DNA from 2 places in the Pelorhabdus sp. sgz311002 genome. Region 1 is predicted to be linked to the other one. Evidence: predicted binding sites of a transcription regulator. Region 1 holds the regulator's gene; the other holds the start of a gene.
The links. Region 1 encodes HrcA, which represses chaperone genes, less so after heat shock. Its sites were predicted from a motif close to TGTTAGCACTCNNNNNNNNNGAGTGCTAACA; they were not measured.
Positions count from the first base shown of each region.

Region 2: the regulator HrcA is predicted to act here: its motif matches at 3,386-3,416, upstream of groES (co-chaperone GroES).

Region 1 covers NZ_JBWBCL010000001.1:335,973-347,721, reverse strand. The annotation lists gene dnaK (molecular chaperone DnaK) at 1-1,452, opposite strand, end outside; gene grpE (nucleotide exchange factor GrpE) at 1,499-2,086, opposite strand; gene hrcA (heat-inducible transcriptional repressor HrcA) at 2,174-3,205, opposite strand; gene hemW (radical SAM family heme chaperone HemW) at 3,307-4,452, opposite strand; gene lepA (translation elongation factor 4) at 4,456-6,276, opposite strand; gene AC0NJP_RS01740 (hypothetical protein) at 6,346-6,690, opposite strand; gene spoIIP (stage II sporulation protein P) at 6,731-7,816, opposite strand; gene gpr (GPR endopeptidase) at 7,879-8,847, opposite strand; gene rpsT (30S ribosomal protein S20) at 9,002-9,268, shown strand; gene holA (DNA polymerase III subunit delta) at 9,344-10,369, opposite strand; gene AC0NJP_RS01715 (DNA internalization-related competence protein ComEC/Rec2) at 10,380-11,749, opposite strand, start outside.
Region 2 covers NZ_JBWBCL010000001.1:8,728-20,476, forward strand. The annotation lists gene tsaD (tRNA (adenosine(37)-N6)-threonylcarbamoyltransferase complex transferase subunit TsaD) at 84-1,121, shown strand; gene AC0NJP_RS00065 (sensor histidine kinase) at 1,231-2,661, shown strand; gene AC0NJP_RS00070 (ANTAR domain-containing response regulator) at 2,667-3,245, shown strand; gene groES (co-chaperone GroES) at 3,457-3,741, shown strand; gene groL (chaperonin GroEL) at 3,786-5,435, shown strand; gene AC0NJP_RS00085 (hypothetical protein) at 5,664-6,278, shown strand; gene AC0NJP_RS00090 (HipA family kinase) at 6,387-7,199, shown strand; gene pdaB (polysaccharide deacetylase family sporulation protein PdaB) at 7,273-8,016, shown strand; gene guaA (glutamine-hydrolyzing GMP synthase) at 8,154-9,704, shown strand; gene AC0NJP_RS00105 (LysR family transcriptional regulator) at 10,072-10,953, opposite strand; gene AC0NJP_RS00110 (flavodoxin family protein) at 11,152-11,721, shown strand.

The sequences.
Region 1 (11,749 bases):
TTCGATTTCATCTTGACTGATACCACCAGAAGAAGTAATCGTAATTTTTTGTTCTTTGCCTGTACCAAGATCTTTGGCGGAAACATTTACGATACCATTGGCATCAATGTCGAAAGAAACTTCAATTTTAGGTACTCCACGCGGTGCTGCCGGAATACCGGACAATTCAAAACGTCCCAACGTTTTATTCGCTGCAGCCATTTCACGTTCGCCTTGAAGCACATGAATGTCAACGGAAGGTTGATTATCAGCTGCCGTTGAGAATACTTGGCTTTTCGACGTAGGAATTGTGGTATTTCTATCAATAATTTTCGTGAAAACGCCGCCCAGTGTTTCAATGCCCAGAGACAATGGCGTTACATCAAGCAGTAATACGTCTTTTACTTCACCGACAAGAACACCAGCCTGAATCGCAGCACCAACGGCTACGCATTCGTCAGGATTTACGCCGCGATGCAGATCTTTGCCAATAAATTTCTTCAAAGCTTCTTGTACAGCAGGAATACGAGAAGACCCGCCTACCAAAATAACTTTATCAATATCTTTCGGGGAAAGACCAGCGTCAGACAAAGCTTGACGAGTTGGCCCCATAGTGGATTCTACCAAGTCAGCCGTTAATTCTTCGAATTTAGCACGGGTCAAGTTAAGATCCATATGTTTCGGACCGGATTGGTCGGCTGTAATAAAGGGAAGATTAATATTGGTGGAAAGTACACCGGAAAGCTCAATTTTCGCTTTTTCCGCAGCTTCCAACAAACGCTGCGAAGCCATTTTATCATTGGCCAAATCAATGCCTTGTTCTTTTTTGAACTCTTCAATCAGCCATTGTTTTACCCGCATATCAAAATCATCGCCGCCAAGACGGTTATTACCGCTTGTTGCTTTTACTTCAAAGACGCCATCGCCTAATTCCAAGATGGATACGTCAAAAGTACCGCCGCCAAGGTCATAAACAAGTACTGTATGATCATTACCTTTATCCATACCATAAGCAAGGGCTGCTGCAGTCGGTTCATTAATAATACGAAGAACTTCTAACCCAGCAATTGTTCCAGCGTCTTTTGTAGCTTGACGCTGCGCATCTGTAAAGTAAGCCGGAACTGTAATAACGGCTTGCGTAACAGTTTCACCAAGATAGGCTTCTGCATCTTGCTTCAGTTTTTGCAAAATCATTGCAGAAATTTCTTGTGGCGAATAGCCTTTATCGTCAATATTTACTTTGTGATTCGTACCCATATGACGTTTAATGGAGCTAATCGTTCTATCAGAGTTAGAAACAGCCTGGCGTTTTGCGAGCTGTCCAACTAATCTTTCACCCGTTTTAGAAAAGCCTACAACCGAAGGAGTTAAGCGACTGCCTTCTGTATTTGCAATAACGACAGGTTCGCCGCCTTCCATAACTGCTACAACTGAGTTTGTCGTACCAAGGTCTATACCAATTACTTTTGCCATAATTTATTCATCCTCCTTAAATAACTCACAACTTAACCTTATGAAATCAACCGTTATTGACAACTTTCACCATGCTCGGCCGAATCACGCGATTTTTCAAGCGATAGCCTTTTTGTAGTTCTTGTACAATCGTGCCATCTTCTTTTTCAGCATCTTCCACACGCATAACGGCCTGATGTTCATTCGGATCAAACATCTGATCCATCGCGGCAATAGCCGAGAGACCGAGTTTTTCAAAAGCGCCAGTCATCTGACGGAAAATCATTTCTACGCCAGAATGAAACGCTTCCGCATCTTTACTGCCATCAGAAGCCAAGGCTCGTTCAAAGTTATCTACCACAGGCAAAAGCTCTGTAATAATTCCTTCTGCAACTAAAGTAGACAACTCTTCTTTTTCCTTGGTGGTCCGACGACGAAAATTTTCAAAATCTGCTTGCAAACGTTGATACTTGCGGACAGCTTCTTCCAAAGCGCTATCCTTTGCTTGCAACGCGGCAGCAAGTTGGTCTACTGAAAGCTCCCCTTGTACGCCTTCGCTAACTTCATTGTCTTGTGTTTCCTCTGCTGTTTTCACGGCTTCGTCTTGAGAGCTTTCTGGATCTTGTGCCGGAAACGGTTTTTCATTATCAGCCATACAGTCACCTCATTGCTATTCTCTTTCTTATCTATAGATACGGAATGCTTCTTTAGAAAAACTCAAGAAACAGGATTTCCGTGTTTATCAACCAATTCGATATTTTTTGATAAGCTCACCTAAATGAGTATGCATAAACTCTAGTATAGCCATGGTTTTCCCATATTCCATACGCGTTGGGCCTAAAATCGCTACAGAACCAACAACTTGACCATCAATTCGATAAGTAGCCTGTACCACGCTGCAGTCCTGTATGCCGCTATACTTGTTTTCCTGACCGATGGTTACAACAACACCATCTTGATTTTGCATGTGCAAAATATCGTAAAGTAGCCGTTTCTCTTCCAACATGGTTAAAATCTTTTTTATTTTATCCACATCACGAAACTCAGGTTGATTCAGTAGATGGGTCGTTCCACCTAAAAAAACTTTTTCCCCTTTATCTTGGGTTAAAGCCTGTGTAATCGCAGTAAAAGCATACTCAACCACATCAGAATCAAGAATCAAGTCTTGCTTAATATCCTGTACTGTGTCGCCGCCAATTTCTGTAAATCCTAATCCAGTCAAGCGATTATTTACTTGCTGGGCAATTTGCTGCAAATCGTCCTGTGTCGTTCCTTCCGGAATATCAATAATTTTATTTTCAACAATTCCTTTATCAGTTACGACAACAGCAATAACGCGCTGTTCATCAAGCGGCAGAAACTGCAAATATTTGAATTTTGCCGGAGCACTCTGCGGCGCCATCACCAACGAAACATTGTTGGTGACTTTCGAAAGCAGCTTAGCTGTCTCTTGAAACAATTCGTCAATTCGCCTGACTTTGGCTTCATACCACTGTTTGATCAAATGCAGATCTCGCTCGGAAATACTATGCGGCGCAAGTAAACAGTCTACATAAAAACGATATCCCTTGGCTGAAGGAATCCGTCCTGCCGATGTGTGCGGCTGTTCTAAAAAACCTAAGAGCTCTAAGTCGGCCATTTCATTACGAATCGTTGCCGGACTTACCCCCAAGTCATATTTGCGGGCAATAGTTCTTGAGCCAATTGGTTCGGCGGTAGAGACATAATCGTCAATGATGGCTTGTAAAATCCGACGTTTCCTATCATCTAACAAGATCTCCGCCTCCCTTGTTAGCACTCTTCCTGATAGAGTGCTAATATCTAATAAAAAAATACCACTCATTTTCTAGTCTGTCAAGAACGTAGTAGAAAATTTCAAGGTAAAAAAGCGCAAAAAACTACATTGCCTAATAATTTTCCTTGGTCGGTTAAAAAGATTCTAGTTTGCCTATGGTTAAGAAGCCCTTGGTTTGCCAAAGTTTCAAAAACCTTGCCATAATCTGCAAAAAAGGAAGTATGAAAAATCGCTTCATACTCGTTTATATCTAACCCTCGCATTGTGCGCAACGCTAAAAAAGCAAACTCCGCTTTCGCTGTCGCTTCGTCAAGCGTCTCCTCATAGGCAATAACCGATTCTCCTTTAGCTATAGCGGCAATATAACGCTTCGGATCGGTTTCATTCGACCAACGTTTCCCTGGGAAAAAGGAAGCCGCTGCCGCCCCAAGGCCTAAGTAAGGCTCGTAGTGCCAATACTTTAAATTATGACGGCAAGCATGACTAGGTTTCGCATAATTTGAAATTTCATAGCGGGAAAAACCCTTCTCAGCTAAAAAAGCAGGCGCAAAAGCGTCAAACTTTGCCTCTTCCGCTTCGTCAGGCAAGGCAAGCCTCCCCTGCTCTTGCCAACAGTCGAAGACCGTTCCCTCCTCTATTTTCAAACTATAAAGCGAAATATGCGATAAGGGTAATTGTACTGCTTTGGCTAAAGTGGTTTGTAAATCGATCAGCTTCTGGCCAGGTAACCCAGTCATCAAATCAATACTTAAGTTGGTAAAGCCAGCCTTAGCCGCGGCTATTACTGAAGAGGTCGCATCTTGGGCAGAATGAATCCGTCCAATTGTCCTAAGCAGTGGATCGGAAAAAGATTGCACGCCAAAGCTAATACGATTTAGACCTGCGTTCTTAAGCGCGACAAGAAGCGAATCCTTGGTGGTTCCAGGATTCGCTTCACAGGTCCACTCATAGCCTTCACTGAAAGAAAAAGATTCAGCAATGGCGTAACAAATTGCCAGTAGTTGATCTGCCGAAAGTATCGTAGGCGTACCGCCGCCAATAAATACCGTATCAACTTCATAATCAGAAAAATTTTTGCTTTGCACAGCAATCTCGGTTAATAATGCTCTCGTATAGGCGTCAAACAAATCCTCGTGCCCGCTCATTGACGGAAAATCACAATAAAAACACTTCTGGCGGCAAAAAGGTATGTGAACATAAAGCCCTAAGGTCTTTCGTTTCATCATTGATCAATCCATTTTTAAAATTGCCATAAAGGCTTCTTGCGGCACTTCCACACTACCAACTTGCTTCATGCGCTTTTTGCCTTCTTTTTGCTTTTCCAACAGTTTACGTTTCCGCGTAATATCGCCGCCGTAACATTTGGCAAGTACGTCTTTACGCATAGCCCGAACTGTTTCTCTGGCAATGACTTTATTCCCGATGGCAGCTTGAATAGGAATTTCAAACATTTGCCGCGGAATGATTCCGCGCAATTTTTCCGCCAAACCGCGTCCACGTGATGCCGCTTTATCGGTGTGAACAATCACACTTAAGGCGTCAACAGCTTCGCCGTTTAAAAGAATATCAAGCTTTACGAGCTTAGATGTGCGGTAGCCAATTAATTCATAATCAAGCGAAGCATAACCCCGTGTCGATGATTTTAGCTTGTCAAAATAATCGTAAATAATTTCACTGAGCGGTAAATGATATTCGATCGTAACGCGACTCTCATCAAGATACTTCATATCCTTAAAATCGCCCCGTTTGTCCTGCGATAGCTCCATAACGGCCCCGACAAAATCATTCGGTACAATCACCGTTGCTTTTACGTAAGGTTCCTCAATATGATCAATATTCGCAACAGGCGGTAGTAAGGACGGATTATCCACCCGAAGCATTTCACCGTCTGTTTTATAGACTTCATAAATAACGCTTGGCGCTGTCGTAATGAGCGTAATATTATATTCCCGTTCAATTCGTTCCTGAATGACATCCATGTGCAAAAGGCCTAAAAAGCCGCAACGAAAGCCAAAACCCAAGGCAATGGAAGTTTCCGGTTCAAAGACAAGAGAAGCATCATTAAGCTTCAACTTATCAAGAGCGTCACGCAACGCGTCATACTGTGAACTTTCTACAGGATAGAGCCCGCAATAGACCATCGGCGTAATAGTCCGATAGCCAGCTAAAGGCGCCGGTGCCGGATTATCGGCCAAAGTAATCGTATCGCCTACCCGCGTATCCTTTACATTTTTTATGGCAGCTGCAACATAACCAACTTGACCAGGCGCCAACTCGTCCACTAATGCCATGTAAGGCTTAAAAACCCCGACTTCCGTGACTTCAAAAGTTTTCTTCGTAGCCATCATATGCATTTTCATACCAGGGGCTAGCACGCCGTCAAACACACGGATATTGGCAATAACCCCTTTGTACGCATCGAAATGCGAATCAAAAATCAGCGCCTGCAGAGGCTTTTCGCGTTCGCCCTGCGGCGGCGGAATCTTAGCTACAATCGCTTCTAGTACCTCTTCAATGCCAATTCCCGATTTCGCGCTTGTTAATACCGCTTCCGAAGCATCAAGACCGATTACATCTTCAATCTCCTGTTTCACTTTTTCTGGATCAGCGCTTGGTAAATCAATCTTATTAATAACAGGAATGATTTCCAAATTATGTTCCAGTGCCAAATAAACATTGGCCAGTGTCTGCGCCTCAATTCCTTGCGCAGCGTCTACCACAAGCAGTGCGCCTTCACAGGCAGCCAAGCTACGCGAAACTTCGTAAGTAAAATCCACATGACCAGGTGTGTCAATAAGATTAAGCATGTAAGTTTCGCCATTTTTTGCCTTATAGGAAAGCCTTACAGCCTGAGCTTTAATCGTAATGCCCCGTTCTCGCTCCAATTCCATCTGGTCAAGAACCTGACTCTCCATTTCTCGAGCCGATAGTGTTCCAGTATACTCAAGCAAGCGGTCAGCCAGTGTGGACTTACCGTGATCGATATGAGCGATGATCGAAAAATTGCGGATCTTGGAAATCTCCACGCTGTCCTCCTCTCTGCATCCCATTGTTAGGAAGCAGTCAAATTTGTACATTAAATTATAGCATTTTGCTATAAGCGCCTGCAAGTCTTACCTTTACGGCAAGGAGAGAGAGGCAATCAATTCGTTCATTTCGACATAAAGTGGCTGCAAAAAAAATCCATACTGTAAAGGCAAACGGAAATTTTTTGTACCATCCCCTAGATAGAGAAAATTCCTATCGCTCCATAACGTACCAACTTCATAAGCTTGCCGCCAGTCGTAAGAATCACCTAACCAAACAATTTCATAAGAGCCTCGCTTCGGACTCGCCACAGAAAAAAGCGGCGCTTCCTGGCGCTGCGTTAATTGGGTTAACTGCCCTTGAGCAGTCCAAAGACCGCATAAAGTGACTGCCAGAAGCAGAAATGCGCCTCGATAAAGCAGTTTCCATTGATTCATGATTGCCTCCTACTAGTTGCTAGTTGTTAACCTTTTTATTCTACGGCTTCGCCCCGGCTTCAATTAAATCGGCTAGTACATCTCCTAGTATTTCCATACTGCGCGAGGCTTCTTCCAAAGAACTTTCTTCGCTGCCTACTTCAAGTAGCAACGCTCGCGGATGCAGATGCTGGTTGTATCGCCAGTCTTCCAGCTTAATGCCGCGACACAGGCCAGGATACTCCTTGTTTAATTTCGCTTCAATCTGTTTAGCAAAAGCATGATTCTGCTGCCAGTGGGGCTGGACAAGATCAGGCCGTCCTACAGCAACAATGATCAAAATACGGGCTGTCGGCACACCCTGAATTGTCGTTGTCACGTTTTCTCGTTTTTGTGCATCACGATGAATATCGAAAACCATTTGCAAAGAAGGATGATCATTCAGCATTCTTTGCAACGTGATTTCCGACAAATTATAAGCCTTCATAAAGGACGGATAATCATGAACAGCGCTGCTTTGCACAACGCCAACCCCTCTATTCTCCAGCCGTTTACTTAAAGCAGCGCCAACTTGTACAATATCGCCTTTTTGACCGCCCGCGCTATGGGAACTACCGGAAGAAGGAATGAAGGATTCCGAAGTATGGGTATGATAAATACCAACAAGCGGTTTACCTTCTTTACCACTCAAGGAGAATTCAAATTTAGGTAAAGTCTCAGTACTATTAGCACTGAGAGTTGCCACTTCGCTATGGGTTAATCCTGCCAAAAGCGGAATTTCCCGCTGCAAAATCGACCGAATATCTTCTGTATCAATATCAGTAAATAAGAGCAGCGCCGAACGCAATCCCTTGGTCGGTGAAAAATGGTTTTTCTCCGCTTCCGTCGAAGGCTTGGGCAAACTTCGAGCAAACCCAGGTACGCCGGCGCCTAACAGATCCCGCCCTGAGGCAAGAGTTCCGAAAAAAAAGGAAGACTTTGCTTGTCCGACTGAAGGCCCCTGAGCCAGAACCAAAGCTGTTTCCGGTGCAAATGAATCACACCAAAAGAAAAAGCCGCCAGCTAAAAAAATCGCCGTAAGCAAAGACAGTACTATAATACAAAGATAGTCAGGTTTTCGCAGCTTTTTGCGGCTTCGTCTTCTCAAATTGATCTCCTCCCGCGTCAGATTACCTGTACTATATATGCGCTAGGAGGAGCACCTATGCTCTATTGCAGATAACGATGAATATTTTTATAGTCGATTCCCTCATGCAGTGCTTGATTAATCGCACCGGCCACAATGGTAGCAATATCTTGAATCATCCGATCAATTTCTTTCGGCGTAACCATCAAATCCCCTAAAAGATCAGGAAGAATCTGCCGAACTATTACATGCTGCTCTGCTTCCGAAAGGGTGGCCATACTTTTAAAATAGCGAGCGAATGCGGCGTGCTCTTGCAAAACCTGAATGGTATCCATGGCAATCGTTGAAGCATGAATCACCGTAGGAACGCCAATGGCAATAACCGGAACCCCCAAAGAAAGCTGAGTAAGACCAAAACGCTTGTTTCCCACGCCTGATCCTGGATGAATTCCGGCAGTACTAAGCTGAACCGTAGTTGCTACACGACTGCTAGCGGCTGCCGCGAGTGCATCTACAGCAATCACCGCAGCGGGCTTCACTTCAGCTACAACACCTTGAATAATTTCAGCCGTCTCCATACCAGTTAGGCCTAAGACACCGGGGGCAAGCGCACACACCAACCTAACGCCGCCGGCCAATTCCGGTGACAATAACGTTTCCAAATGTCTAGTGACAACAATCTTGTCAATCACTCTTGGGCCTAACGCATCAGGCGTCACATTCCAATTTCCCAGACCGACGACAAGAACCACACCTTGCTTAGAAATTTGGAGTAGAGAAGCAAGTTCTTGCGCTACGGTGTTCATTACTGAATCTGCTAAGGGCGTGTTTTTATAGCGAAGCCCTGGCGCTTCCACCGTAATATACATACCTGTCGGTTTTCCCATCGCTTGCTTCGCTTCATCTGACGCAATATGAACCCTAGTAACAGTGATTTCTTCTTGTTCTTCTGTCTCTACATTTAGACCCGGAATTTCCTTTCCCGTAGACCTTGTCACATTTTCTCTTACTTCAACGGCCAGATCGGTCCGCAAACTTCCTTGATCCACCACAATGACTCCTCCTGTTTTATTTCTAGAGTATCCCATCTCTTATCGCCTTATCCGAGATGCCCTTCATAGATTATAATTTGGGATTTGTTGCTTGCATTTTTACTTTGTCCATGCTAAAATATCTTAGGTAATAGATCATAAGGAGGTGAACAACTTGCCAAATATTAAATCTTCTGTACGTAGCGTAAAAACCGATAGCGAACGTCGTCAGGCTAATGCTTCGGTCAAATCTACTTTGAAAACCGCAACGCGCAAAACTACCGAAGCCATTGCTGACGGTAAGGCAGATGAGGCGAAATCCCTCCTAGCTCAAGCAACAAGCAAAATTGATAAAGCTGCTGCCAAAGGCGTTCTTCATAAAAATGCTGCGGCTCGTAAAAAGTCCCGCTTGGCTCACAAAGTAAACGCTTTAGCACAATAAAAATAGGCAATATAACAAAACCTGTCTTTTACTGGCAGGTTTTTTATATTGCCTATTTTTATTATTTATATTGCATCAATGGCATAAAAACAAAATGATTTTTTCTAATGAAATTAATTCTCGACTAAATTTCAAGTCTTCGTCGGCTTCTTTAAGAAGCTCCATGGCCTTGTTTAACTGCGTTAAAGAAAAGGACCGGCTTTGTCTTATCAGCTTATCAGCCACAAAGGACGGCAGCTTTAGTTCTTTCGCTACTTCCTTCGCCCCCCATCCTTCCTCTAATAGAGCCTTAGTCTGATAAAGCTGTCTGGTATGACGAGCTAACAGTCCCAGAAGTTTCAGGCGTGGTTGACCACTTTCAATTTGATCCGCTAAGACAGCTAGGGCCTGAGCCACATCTTTGCGGCTCATTGCTTCCGTCATCGCAAAAACAGACATTTCCGGCACATTCGCCAAAAGCAACTCTACATCTTGCAGTGTAATCATCGATTTTGTACCGATAAATAACAGCAGTTTTGTAATTTCCTGATCTAAAAACGATAAAGAAGCATGGGGCATCAAGGACACTGCCGCTAAAATCGCTTCTAACGCTGCCGCTTCAATCTTTTTTCCTCGTTGACGTATCTCTGCTTGCAGCCATTGAAATAATTCCTGCCCCTTTAACGGCACAGCTTCAAAAACAACCCCGGTCTCACCGATGAGTTTATAGGCCTTGCGCCGTTTATCAACTTTATCATAGGCGGCAAAAATCACTGTCGTTTCTGGTGGCACTTGCTTTAAAAGTTTCAAAAAAGCTTCATCTTTTTTAGCTGTCCCTTCGCCATCTGCCTTTTTCCCAGCACTAAAAAACCGCGTATTGCGAATTAAAATAACATTTCTACCACCAAAAAAGGATATAGCGGATACCATTCCGGCCAGTTCTTCTAGCGACGGATCCTGATCGAAAACAGTCAAATTCATTTCCTGATCGTTGGGCGGAACCAGTCCATTCACAAGCGTCTTTTGCAGCTTGTCAAGTAAATAGACTTCATCACCATGTAATAAGTACAAAGAATAAATCTTCCCTTGCTCTAGTTCTTTTTGTAAAACTCCTACGGTCATAAGCTTTCTCCTACTTTGTTTCTGATCTGATAAATGGCTCTATCCGCACTTGATCCCTGTCAATCAAACAATGAATGGCTCCCTGTAAATCAGTACGAAAAATTTTAATATGCTGCGCCTGCAGCCTCGCTAATGTTTCGGCATGAGGATGCCCGAAATGATTTTGATAGCCTACGGATATTATAGCATATTGCGGTTGAAGGGCTTGCAAAAAATCGGTACTAGAGGCATTCTTTGAGCCATGATGCCCCACTTTTAGAACAGTCACAGGTGCAAGCGGCTTTTCCAATAAAGCCTGCTCTTCCTCCTTTTCTAAATCACCTGTAATAAGAAAACTTACCTTGCCGCAGTTGATACGATATACAACGGAGTGTTCATTTTCTTTTTTCCCCTCGTCTCTACCGCCACTCTTGGCGTGAATTACTTCGATGGAAATATCGTCAAAAGAAAAAACCTGCCCTTCCTGCGCAAAAATAATTTGATTATAATTTACGGCCTTCTCTAAAGCCTGAACTGGTAGTGACGGCGGTTCTTGGGCTAAAACTACTTTCTTTACAGGAATCTTTGCCGCTACCGCCGCTGCCCCGCCAGCATGATCGGCATGGCCATGAGTTAACATGAGATAATCTAAACAGCGAACGCCGTAATGGCGCAGATAAGGAACAACCACCTTATCACCTACATCAAAATGTGGATTTTCACCAACAAGTCCACCCGTATCAATTAAAGCAGCATGTCCCTGCGAGGATATCACTAAAGTTGCATCACCTTGGCCAACATCAATAAAGTGAACTGACGCTGGCCCTGGATACCAATAAGCGTAACTAAATACACCACTAATCACAAGTAGGGCTACGATAACGAGCAGACGCCCACGCCGCCACAGAGTTTTTGCCGCAGGAATCGCCGCCGGATGATAACCAAATAGATAAAAGAGGCCACCATAGTAAAAAAGCGCAGCGCCAAAAGAAAAAACAGGAAGATACAGGGGAGGGCAATATAGGGCTAGTTTTTGCACTAGAAATACGCTAAGCCCGATCAAACAGGCGCAGACTACGAACAGCAAACGATAGAATAAATAGAGACTAGGCAAAAACCAAACAAAAAGTGAGCCGAGCAGCCCCAGTAAAACCGCCATTTCTAATAGAGGAACAGCGACAAGGTTAGCGACAAAAGAAGCAACCGGAAAAACAGCAAAATAGTAAGCAATAAACGGCAAAGAGGCAAGTTCGGCCGCCAACGTCACCGCAAAAGATAGCGCTACAGGACGAGGCAACCAAGCAAGTTTTACTGCAATCGGCTTATAGAAAAATAAAATCCCCCCAGTAGCGCTAAAAGAAAGTAAGAAACTCACATCATAAATCCAAAGAGGCTCATAAA
Region 2 (11,749 bases), 330 kb from region 1:
TTGTGCTGACTTGTAGACGGGACGGCGCCTAACCGTCCTGCTTATTTTTATTTGGGGTATGTAATGGAGGATATTATAATATTATGGAGAAAGAAAAGAAATCCATTTTTGTGCTTGGATTGGAAACAAGTTGCGATGAGACATCGGCGTCAGTTATACAGGACGGACGGATCATTTTATCAAATGTGATTTCATCGCAGGTCCCAGTTCATCAAAAATTTGGCGGCGTTGTGCCGGAAATTGCTTCGCGCAAGCATATTGAACAAGTTATTCCTGTTGTGGATCAGGCTCTTACAGAAGCAGGGCTTAAAATTACCGACATGGATGCTATTGGCGTGACCTATGGACCCGGTCTCGTCGGCGCTCTGTTAGTAGGAGTCGCAGCGGCGAAAGCTTTAGCTTTTGCGGCGAAAGTTCCTTTGGTGGGAGTTCATCATTTAGAGGGACATATTTTTGCTAATCTATTGGCCCATCGTGACTTAGAGCCACCTTTTTTAGCATTGGTTGTGTCAGGCGGTCATACTTCTCTGGTGAAAGTAACTGGCTATAATTCCTTTGAACTTTTGGGACAAACGCGTGATGATGCCGCAGGCGAGGCCTTTGATAAGATTGCCCGCGTCATGGGTCTGCCTTATCCTGGCGGTCCCCATATTGATGAATTGGCTAAATCCGGTAATCCCGCGGCTATTGCTTTTCCGCGGGCGCTTGTCCATGATTCCAACTATGACTTTAGTTTTAGCGGCTTAAAGTCGGCAGTACTGAATTATTTAAATGCTAAAAAGCAAAAACAGGAAAGTTACGATCAAGCCGACGTGGCTGCCAGTTTTCAAGCTGCTGTGGTCGATGTTCTCGTAGAAAAGACTGCGGCTGCCGTGAAAGAAACGGGGATTTCTAAAGTGGTCCTGGCGGGCGGGGTAGCGGCAAACTCTTCGTTACGTCTTCAGTTAACCAAGGCTCTTAATAAGCAAGGTGCTAAGGTTTTTTATCCACCCCTTATTTTATGTACGGATAATGCGGCAATGATTGGTTGTCGCGCCTACTATCAATTTCAGAGCGGTTTTACTTCGCCTCTTACTTTAAACGCTAGGCCAACGATGCGTTTAGGTCAGTCTTTGGGCTAAAGCGCCTTTCAAAATACTTTTTTTCTAAGCAAGGATTTTTCTCTTTCATGTGGAATAGTTAGTACTTTAATAAAGAAAAGTGTAATTCTGTAAGCCGTGGGGGGTGCCTATGGGAGTTATTAGTGACATTTGCCGAAAAACAACAAGTTTAAAATCGCAGCAAATCATGCATTTAGAAAACCAGGCGAAGTTGATGGGAATTGCGGCTGATTTGGCTCATGCTCAGATTACAATTTATGCAAAAACGCACTCTGACAAGTATCTTGTCATTATTGCGCAGGTGCGGCCCAACACGAGTTTTATCGAATATCGCCCCCATCTTCTAGGAACTACGGTGCGAGCTGATGAAGAGCCGCTTGTTTGGCGGACGCTCACGACAGGAAAAAATATTTCTGGTCAACGAGAATGGGAAATTGGCATGGAATCGCTGGAAATGAAAACTTATGCGATAAAAGATGAACAGGGTGAAGTTATTGCCGTGGCGAGCTTTGAAGCTAGCTTTGAAGAGGCGCAGGCCCGCATCGGTTCGCATAATATTCTTGTGGATACGGCCTTTTTGCTGTTTACGACAACAAGTCCAGCCCTGTCTGGCGGCGATATGTACCGACGCCTTAGTGCGCGTGATGGAATTGTGATTGTTGACGACTCCGGTCAGGTTATTTTTGCCAATGCCGTCGCCACAAGTATTTATAAAGTACTTGGCGTGAGTCATATTGTTGGTCGGCGAGTTACGGACCGCCGCACTCATATGAATTTAGTACAAAGTGCAATTGAGCAAAAGCGGGCCCAGGAACAAGAGCTTGAAACAGGCAATTTGATTTTTAATCAAAGGGCTTTGCCAGTAGTAAAGGCTGATATTGTATGCGGCGTACTATTTATTGTCAGCGATATTACAGAAATTAAGAAAAAAGAGAAAGAATTGCTCGTTAAATCAGCGGTGATTCAAGAAATTCATCATCGCGTTAAAAATAATCTGCAGACGATTGCCAGCTTATTGCGGTTACAGGCACGGCGGTCGCCATCGCCAGAAGTAAAGGCGTCGCTAAGAGAATGCATTAACAGGATTCTTAGTATTTCTGTCATTCATGAATTTTTGTCACAGCAAGATGTAGAAGTGATTAATGTGGCTGAAGTGGCAAAAAATATTATGGATGCAGTTATTCAGAATATGCTGGAACCTGATTTTAATATCCAAACGGTATTTAACGGCGAAACCGTGATTTTACCTTCTGACTATGCTAGCAGCTTGGCGCTGGCAATTAACGAACTGATTCAAAATTCGATCGAACATGGTTTTGTCGGCTGTAAGGAAGGCTTGATTGGTATTGATATTCGCGCTCTGCCTGACTGCTATCAAGTAGAAATCTATGATAACGGCATTGGGCTTCCGCCAAACTTTGATCCCCATAAATTGAAGAGCCTGGGCATTCAAATAGTTACAACCCTAATTGAATCCGATCTATCCGGGAAGTTTGAATTGAAGTCGCAAGGCGGAACAAGAGCTATTATTACAATACCCCGGATGACAGAGGGAGGATAAGAGAGATGGACGCATTAAGGATTGTAATCGCTGATAATGAATCAATCATCCGTATGGATTTGAAGGAACTACTGGAAGAAGCGGGGCACGAAGTAGTTGGCGAAGCCTCTGATGGTGCTAAAGCTGTCGATTTGGCACGGCGTCTAAAGCCTGATCTTGTTATCATGGATATTAAAATGCCGGAAATGGATGGAATTACGGCGGCGCGCATTTTATCTACTGATAAAGTAGCTCCCGTTTTGTTATTAACAGCATTTAGTCAGAAGGAGATTGTTGATAAAGCAAAGGATTCTGGCGTTTTGGCATATCTTGTCAAGCCGGTCAAAGAAGCGAATCTGTTTCCTGCTATCGAAATTGCCTTGTCGCGCTTTAGAGAGTTCAGTGAACTGGAAAAAGAATTAGAAGATGTAAAAAATTCTTTGGAGATGCGGAAAATTTTGGATCGGGCCAAGGGAATTTTAATGGATGCCTATCATCTAAGTGAAAGTGAAGCATACCGTCGGATTCAGCAGTATAGTATGGCGAAGCGAAAATCGATCCGAGAAGTAGCAGAGGCTATTATTAATTCCGTTAAGAAAAAATAACAAAATGGACTTGAAGAACGAGGTCTTGCCGGTGGCGGGACCTCGTCTTGTTGCTGCACTAGAAAAAAAGTAAAAAAAATCTTCTTTTTTTGTGGAAAACGCTTGATTTTTTGCCCAAAATTATATATCATAATTTATGGAATTAGCACTCTATCTTAGTGAGTGCTAACAATAATAAAAACGAACACTTTTAAAGGGAGGTTATTTTTTCATGATTAAGCCATTAGGTGACAGAGTTGTTATTAAAGCCTTAGAAGCCGAACAAAAAACAAAGAGCGGAATCGTTCTTCCTGATACGGTGAAGGAAAAACCTCAAGAAGGTGAAATCGTTGCCGTAGGAACAGGTAAACTTTTGGAAAATGGTACAAGAGTTGCTTTGGAAGTGAAAGTTGGCGACAAAATCATTTTCTCGAAATATGCTGGCACAGAAGTAAAGATCAACGATCAGGAATATATCATTCTCAGCGAAAGAGATATTTTGGCTGTTGCCGAATAATCTAGCGTAAGACGTAACGAAAATAAAAGGGGGATATACATACAATGGCTAAACAGATTATTTTTGATGAAGAAGCACGCCGCGCACTGGAAAGAGGCGTTAATGCTTTAGCAAATGCTGTAAAAGTAACTCTTGGACCAAAAGGCCGCAACGTGGTTCTTGATAAAAAATTCGGTGCTCCGACCATTACTAATGACGGCGTAACGATCGCTCGCGATATTGATTTGGAAGACCCATTTGAAAATATGGGCGCTCAGCTCGTTAAAGAAGTTGCTACAAAAACAAATGATGTAGCAGGTGATGGCACGACAACAGCTACGCTTTTAGCTCAAGCTTTCATCCATGAAGGCATGCGCAATGTTGCTGCTGGCGCTAACCCAATGATTATTAAAAAAGGCATCCAGAAAGCTGTAGATGCTCTTGTTTCTGAAATTAAAGCATCTGCTAAAAAAGTTGAAACAAAAGACGCGATTGCTCAGGTTGCTTCGATTTCGGCAGCTGACGAAGAAATTGGCCGTCTCATTGCGGAAGCTATGGAAAAAGTCGGCAACGATGGTGTTATCACCGTAGAAGAATCCAAAACGATGGGAACTGACCTTGACGTTGTTGAAGGCATGCAGTTTGACCGCGGCTACATTTCTCCTTACATGGTAACAGATACGGACAAAATGGAAGCAGTTCTCAATGATCCTTATATCTTGATTACGGACCGCAAAATTGGCGCAATTGCCGACATGCTGCCTGTTCTGGAAAAAGTAGTACAACAAGGTAAAGAACTTCTCATTATTGCTGAAGATGTAGAAGGCGAAGCTCTTGCTACTTTGGTTGTCAATAAACTTCGTGGTACCTTCAAAGCTGTTGCTGTAAAAGCTCCTGGCTTCGGTGATCGCCGCAAAGCTATGTTAGAAGATATCGCAATTTTAACGGGCGGTACTGTTATTACGGAAGATCTTGGCCGTAAATTAGACAGTGTAACGTTAGAAGATCTTGGTCGTGCTCGTCAAATTCGCGTTTCGAAAGAAGAAACAACGGTTGTTGACGGCGCAGGTTCCGCTGATGACATTAAAGCTCGTGTAGCGAATATCAGAAGCCAAGTGGAAGAAAGCACATCTGACTTTGATAAAGAAAAACTGCAGGAACGTTTGGCTAAATTGTCCGGCGGTGTTGCTGTAATTCAAGTCGGCGCTGCAACAGAAGTGGAATTGAAAGAAAAGAAAATGCGCATTGAAGATGCTTTGAATGCAACTCGCGCTGCTGTGGAAGAAGGTATTGTCGCTGGCGGCGGTACAACTTTCATCGATATTCTGCCTGTACTTGATACGATTCAAGCCTCAGGTGACGAAAAGACTGGCGTGAACATTGTAAAACGCGCTATCGAAGAACCTGTTCGTCAGATCGCTAATAATGCTGGTCTAGAAGGCTCTATCGTTGTTGAAAACGTGAAAAAAGCCGGCAAAGGCATTGGCTTCAATGCTTTGACGGAAGAATATGTTGACATGATTAAAGCTGGTATCGTTGACCCTGCTAAAGTAACGCGCTCTGCTCTGCAAAATGCTTCCAGCATTGCAGCTCTTGTATTGACCACAGAAACGCTTGTTGCTGATAAACCGGAAAAAGATAACGGTGCTGCTGCAGCTGCTGCTATGGGCGGCATGGGCGGTATGGGTGGCATGGGCGGCATGGGCATGATGTAATATCATGTTCGTGACAGGCCAGTAAATTCAGCGGATTTCGCCACGGAATCTTTTGAATGTTACTTATTTGTTACTAATAAAATATAAAAGCTGCACATAAGTTCACAAGACTTATGTGCAGCTTTTTGCTTTTCTCTAAGCTCTTTAAGTTTGTATTAAGCACTCTTTATTTAAGGTTTTCATATAATAGGGTGAGCTACATCTTATAGGCTAGGGAGGAGAAAAGCCATGAGTTTTTATGAAGAGATTGCCAATCGGGCCTTAATTCGTGAATTGGAGCGGGAAATCAATACCGATGTTTTGCTCTTTGGCGTCGATGGTTTTGTTTATTTTGGAAATTTACAAGGCATTGATAATTGTCGGATTGGCCTTTTAGTACCAGCCATTGCCGCGGAAACCAGTGACGTGGAGATTTTAACGCCAGGCGGTGAACTTAGAACTGTGGCGTTTTTGCGAGTTGATCTGTGGACGCTGATTGCCAAGGGAACAGGTATTGTATCGGATCCTATTGAGGGTGGAAGTGGCGGTGGTCTTGTAGTAAAAGAAGGTGTCGTGCGACAGGAAGAATCTGATGCCGATCAGACATCGATTCGTCAGGAAAGCCATGAACTGATTCGCCGACTCTGCCGGATGGTTGGCGATGCGGTAGCAATTACAACACTGGGTGGATTTCTCTTTGAAGGAGTTTTAGGCGCAGTAGAAGATGAATTGGCCATTTTGACTGTAGAGGATATTTTTGGACCTGCTACAAGTTCTTCTATTTCCGATAATGACGTACGTTCTGTCGTCGTTAATTTAGAAGCAATTACATCAATAGCTTCCTCTACATGCAGGCCAGATTAGAATTTTGGCAAGATAAAGCAGGGCTGTTCCGCTGTGGTCTTCCCAGTGAGAATCATGCTTGGCGGAACGGCTTTTTTTCTTGTGACAGGCTAAAAAGGAGCGAAAAAGATGGTCGTTGCGGCAGAATATATCAAGCCTGTTGGGATTGGTGTGACAGCTCCGCAGTTTTTTCGTGGTCTAGATGGAAGAGTTTATATTGTTAAGCTATGCCGCAAAGAAGAACATACGAAAGTACTTGCCAATGAGTGGCTTGGCGCGCGACTGGCCCAAGTTTTGGAACTGCCCTTGCCAACATATGATCAGATTGAAATACCTGCTGCAATAATTGATAGACATGTCATGCTGCAGAAACTGCAGGCTATGCCAGGTCTTCATTTTGCTTCAGCCTATTTGTCCGATAGTGAGTATGTAACAAGGCGAGCTGTGAAAGCACTGACAAACTGTAATCAATTAGTGGGAATTTTATTTTTTGACCATCTCTTTTGTAATCGTGACCGGGCGAAAAACCGTAAAAATTTACTGATGGCCCCCACTCCGCAAGGGTATCAATGCTATGCGATTGATCATTCGCATTTTTGCGGCTCAGGCAAATGGTCTGTGGCTACGCTGGAAAAGTTAGGACCTATCGTAAAAATATATTATGGCTTCTTATTTGGGTTTCTCTTGCAGCGATTTGCCAGGCGTGAAGATTTTATACCTTACTTAACTAGGGTAAAAGCGATTGATGCAGGACTAATCGATTCTATTTTACAAGAGATTCCTGAACCTTGGCTGAGATCGTCTGAGGAACGGCAAGCTTTGGCTGCTTTTATTCAACAACGCTGCGGTTTAGCAGATAAGATATTCACTGAACTATGTCGTCAAATTCCCGTGGTCAGAGGTGGAACGAGCCGCTACAGCTATCGGCGCATCAAGCTGTAATAAAAGTGATTGCTCCTTTGGTTATATTTTTCTTATAGCGCACATAAGGTGCTATAAGGAGGTGGGGGGCAATATGCTCGTTATTAATTTGCGGCGGCTCTTTGTACACCGTCATTTATTTTATAGCCTTGTTGGTTTATTCATGATTGGCGCTGTATATATACAAGTGGCTGATTTAATTGGTCATGAATCCTTAGCCATAGCGGGAACTAGAACCGACCAAAAAGTCGTTGCCTTAACTTTTGATCATTCCTGGGGCAATAAATATACTGGATCTATTTTAGATGCGCTCCAAAGCCGCAATTTAAAAGCAACCTTTTTTATTATGGGGCCTTGGGCAAAGAAGTTTCCCGAGGTGGCGAAACGGATAGCGACGGACGGACACGAAATCGGCAGTCATGGCTATCGCCATGAAAATTATGGCGATATGGGTGTTGAATGGGTTAAGGAAGATATCCAAAAGGCTCATGGGTTAATTAAGGAAGTGACAGGGGTAGATCCAGTTCTGCTGCGTCCGCCTAATGGCCATTATAGTAATCAGTCCATTGCAGCAGCGCAGGAACTGGGGTATAAGACGATTATTTGGAATATTGATTCGCTTGATTGGAAAAATCCCGGCAAAGATGTGATTATCGAGCGCGTCGTTTCCCGGTTAAAGCCAGGTGCTATTATTTTATTGCATGCGTCTGATACACCGACACAGACTGCTGAGGCTTTGCCGGAACTGCTTGATAAAATTGCCGGAGCCGGCTATAAGATTGTTACAGTTGGTGATTTATTGGCCAATTATAGTGAAAAAGGAATTTTGCGACATTAAACAGGCTGCGGCCTGTTTTTTTGTGCAGCTATTTACAGTCAGGCGCAAGTTGTGGTATAGTATTTTTCTATAAAGAAGGTTCGGTTATTTATGTTGATTTCGTTATTCTAACGAGAAAAATATAGGGAGGGATTAGTTTGTCATTGCAGAAAGAAACCATTTTGGTATTGGATTTTGGTGGGCAGTATAATCAGCTGATCGCCAGACGTGTAAGAGAATGTAATGTATACTGTGAAGTATTTCCACATACATTGAGTCTTGCGGAAATAAAGGAAATGCAGCCAAAGGGTATTATATTCACTGGTGGACCAAACAGTGTGTATGAAAAAGATTCTGCTGTTTGTCAGGAAGAATTATTAGAACTTGGGATTCCTATTCTGGGCATCTGTTATGGATCGCAGCTTATGGCCCATTTGCTTGGCGGTAAGGTAGTAACAGCACCGATCAGCGAATATGGCAAAACAGAAGTCCATATACAAAATAAAGCATCCAAACTTTTGGAGGGTGTTTCCGAAAAGACAATTTGTTGGATGAGTCATACTGATTATATAGCGGAAGCTCCTGCTGATTTTACGGTAACAGCATCGACTCCCGTTTGTCCTATAGCGGCCATGGAAAATGAAGCAAGAAATTTATATGCGGTACAATTCCATCCTGAAGTTATGCATACAGTGGAAGGCATGAAAATGTTGCATAACTTCGTATTTAATGTGTGTGCCTGCCGCGGCGACTGGAAAATGGATTCGTTTGTAGAGAAAACAATCGAAAGCCTGCGTGAAAAAATCGGTACAGGTAAAGTATTATGTGCCTTATCTGGTGGTGTCGACTCTTCGGTAGCGGCAGTCCTTCTTTCCCGAGCGATTGGTAAACAGCTTACCTGCGTTTTTGTAGATCACGGTCTGCTTCGTAAGAACGAAAGCGAAGAAGTCGAAGGCGTATTTGGTCCTAAGGGACAATATGACCTCAACTTTATCCGAGTAGATGCGAAGAAGCGTTTTTATGAAAAACTGAAAGGCGTAACTGACCCTGAAACAAAGCGGAAAATTATTGGTGAAGAATTTATTCGTGTTTTTGAAGAAGAAGCGAAAAAAATAGGTACGGTTGATTTTCTAGTACAAGGAACGATTTATCCCGATGTGATTGAAAGCGGTCTGGGAAAATCAGCAGTCATTAAATCCCATCATAACGTGGGCGGGTTGCCTGATTATGTTGATTTTAAAGAAATCGTAGAACCACTTAGAATGTTGTTCAAAGATGAAGTAAGACGGGCAGGAAGAGAACTTCAGATTCCTGAATATCTGGTGAGTCGCCAGCCGTTCCCTGGTCCTGGCCTTGGCATCCGCATTATTGGGGAAGTTACGGAAGAAAAAGTGAAAATTGTGCAGGAAGCAGATGCTATTTATCGGGAAGAAGTCGCAAAAGCCGGGATTGCTCAGGATTTGGGACAATACTTTGCCGCATTGACGAATATGCGTTCAGTAGGTGTTATGGGAGACGGCCGTACGTATGACTATGCCATTGCGCTTCGTGCCGTTATGACTTCCGATTTTATGACAGCTGAAAGTGCCCAAATGCCATGGGAAGTCTTGTCGATAGTGACAAGTCGCATCATTAATGAAGTAAAAGGCGTGAATCGTGTAATGTATGATTGCACAGGCAAGCCGCCAGCAACCATTGAATTTGAATAATATTATTGTTGTAGGGCACTGCCATTTATTCTGAAAAGGGCAAAGTGGACTAGCCTGCCGACATAGACAAAAAGACCTTGCATTAAAGCTTTTTACGAAGCTAATGCAGGGTCTTTTTGTTATCCTCAAACCGCGTAAATACAGGGATTTCTGCTTGCTGAAAAAGAGCGGTCACCATGGAGTGGCGGGCATATCTGGCAAAGCCAGAGAGAATAAAGAAAAATGCCCTTTGCAGAATAAACGGCAGTGCCCCGCGACAGGGTGATATTTTCTTTTATGATTTTTGGGAAAAAGCATAGTGTTATACAGGATATCTCGAATTGTAGCTTTCTATCTGTTATTTCTATATCAGCAGCAGTCTAAGAGGCTAGTTATAAACATCTTTCTTAAAGTATTCCAGTGCTAATTTAGAAGCTTTATTTAATTCTCCATTTTTAATTAGTATAGCACCACCTGTAAGTTCAGAGGTTGGAAACTCAGAAATAATTATAAATTTGCCATCAGAAAGTTCTTTTGTTATATTCCCACTAGGAATCAGTGATATACCCATCTTATTTTCAACCATATTTTTAATAGTCTCAACATTATTAAATTCCATAATTTTTTTTATTTTAATGTTAAATTTCTGGAGAGTTTTTTCTGCTATAATTGTATATTTACAGTTTTCGCCAAAAGAAAAGAGGGTAATATCAGAATAATTACTTTTTTTGTTTTCTTCCCAATAGGATTTTTCTGAAATAAATACTAAACATTCTTTATAAAGGGGTATAAAATCTATTTGTTTTGAATGAGGATCCTGTGGAATGATACCAAAATCAATCTTTCTCTTAAGAACAGAGGCTATTACATCTTCTACGGGAATTCTATCTACACTAAAACTTATTTCAGGATAAATATATGAAAATTTCCTAATAACCTCAGAAAGTCTGATAGAACTAAAAGTTTCAGAAGTAGCCATTTTTACTATTCCTTGTGGTTGATGAAAATTAATCATGGAATCCGATAACTCTTTCTCAAAATCAATATATCTGTATGCATATTTAGCAAATTCTTTCCCCACCTCTGTAACCATAACTCCTCTTGGTAATCTGATAAACAGCTTTTCCCCAAATGTTTCTTCTAAAATATTAATATGTGTAGATATAGTAGATTGAACATAATCAAGACGTTCAGCTGCTCTAGTTATATTCTCTTCCTCAAATACGGCAATAAAAGTATGAAAAAGTTTTCCTTCTAAATTTAAGATCATGAACAATATCCTTTCAAATATGTATAATTTAAAAATTCATAAATTGGTTAACTATTTTATTTTGCAATGGGTTCAATCGGAATTATTCGTTTTAAGTTATTTTTAAATGATGATATTATTTGTGTTGTAAGTTGTAATTTTAATCATGAATATTATAACAAACAGCAAACAACAAATAAATTGTTAGGAGGAGTTTACATGAAAGTTATTGCTTTTAACGGAAGTCCAAGAAAAAATGGGAATACAGCTGAAAGTTTGAAATTAGTTCTTGAAGAGCTTGAAAAAGCAGGTATCGAAACAGAATTAGTTCAATTAGGTGGACAAAAACTATTTGGATGTTCAGCTTGTGAGATGTGTTTTAAAAATAAGGACAACCGCTGTGCACGTAAGGATGATGAAATGAACAAGTTTATAGAAAAAGCAGCAGAAGCAGATGGTGTTCTTATTGGATCACCAACATATTTTGCTAATGTATCTACAGAAGTAAAAGCATTTATTGATAGATGCGGTTGTGTTAATATAGCTAATGATCGTAACTTATTAAGAGGCAAAATTGGAGCAGCTGTAGTATCTGTAAGAAGATCTGGAAGTAGTTTTGTATATTCTGCTATAAACTTCTTCTTTGGCAGCAACGAAATGACAATACCTGGTTCAATTGGTTGGAATATGACTTTATCACGTGATATAGGAGATTTACAAAAAGATGAGGAAGGTATTCACACCTTCAAAACGCTTGGGAAAAATATGGCGATTCTTTTGAAAAAGTAACAAGGTCGAGGGTATTTTGTCTCAGGGT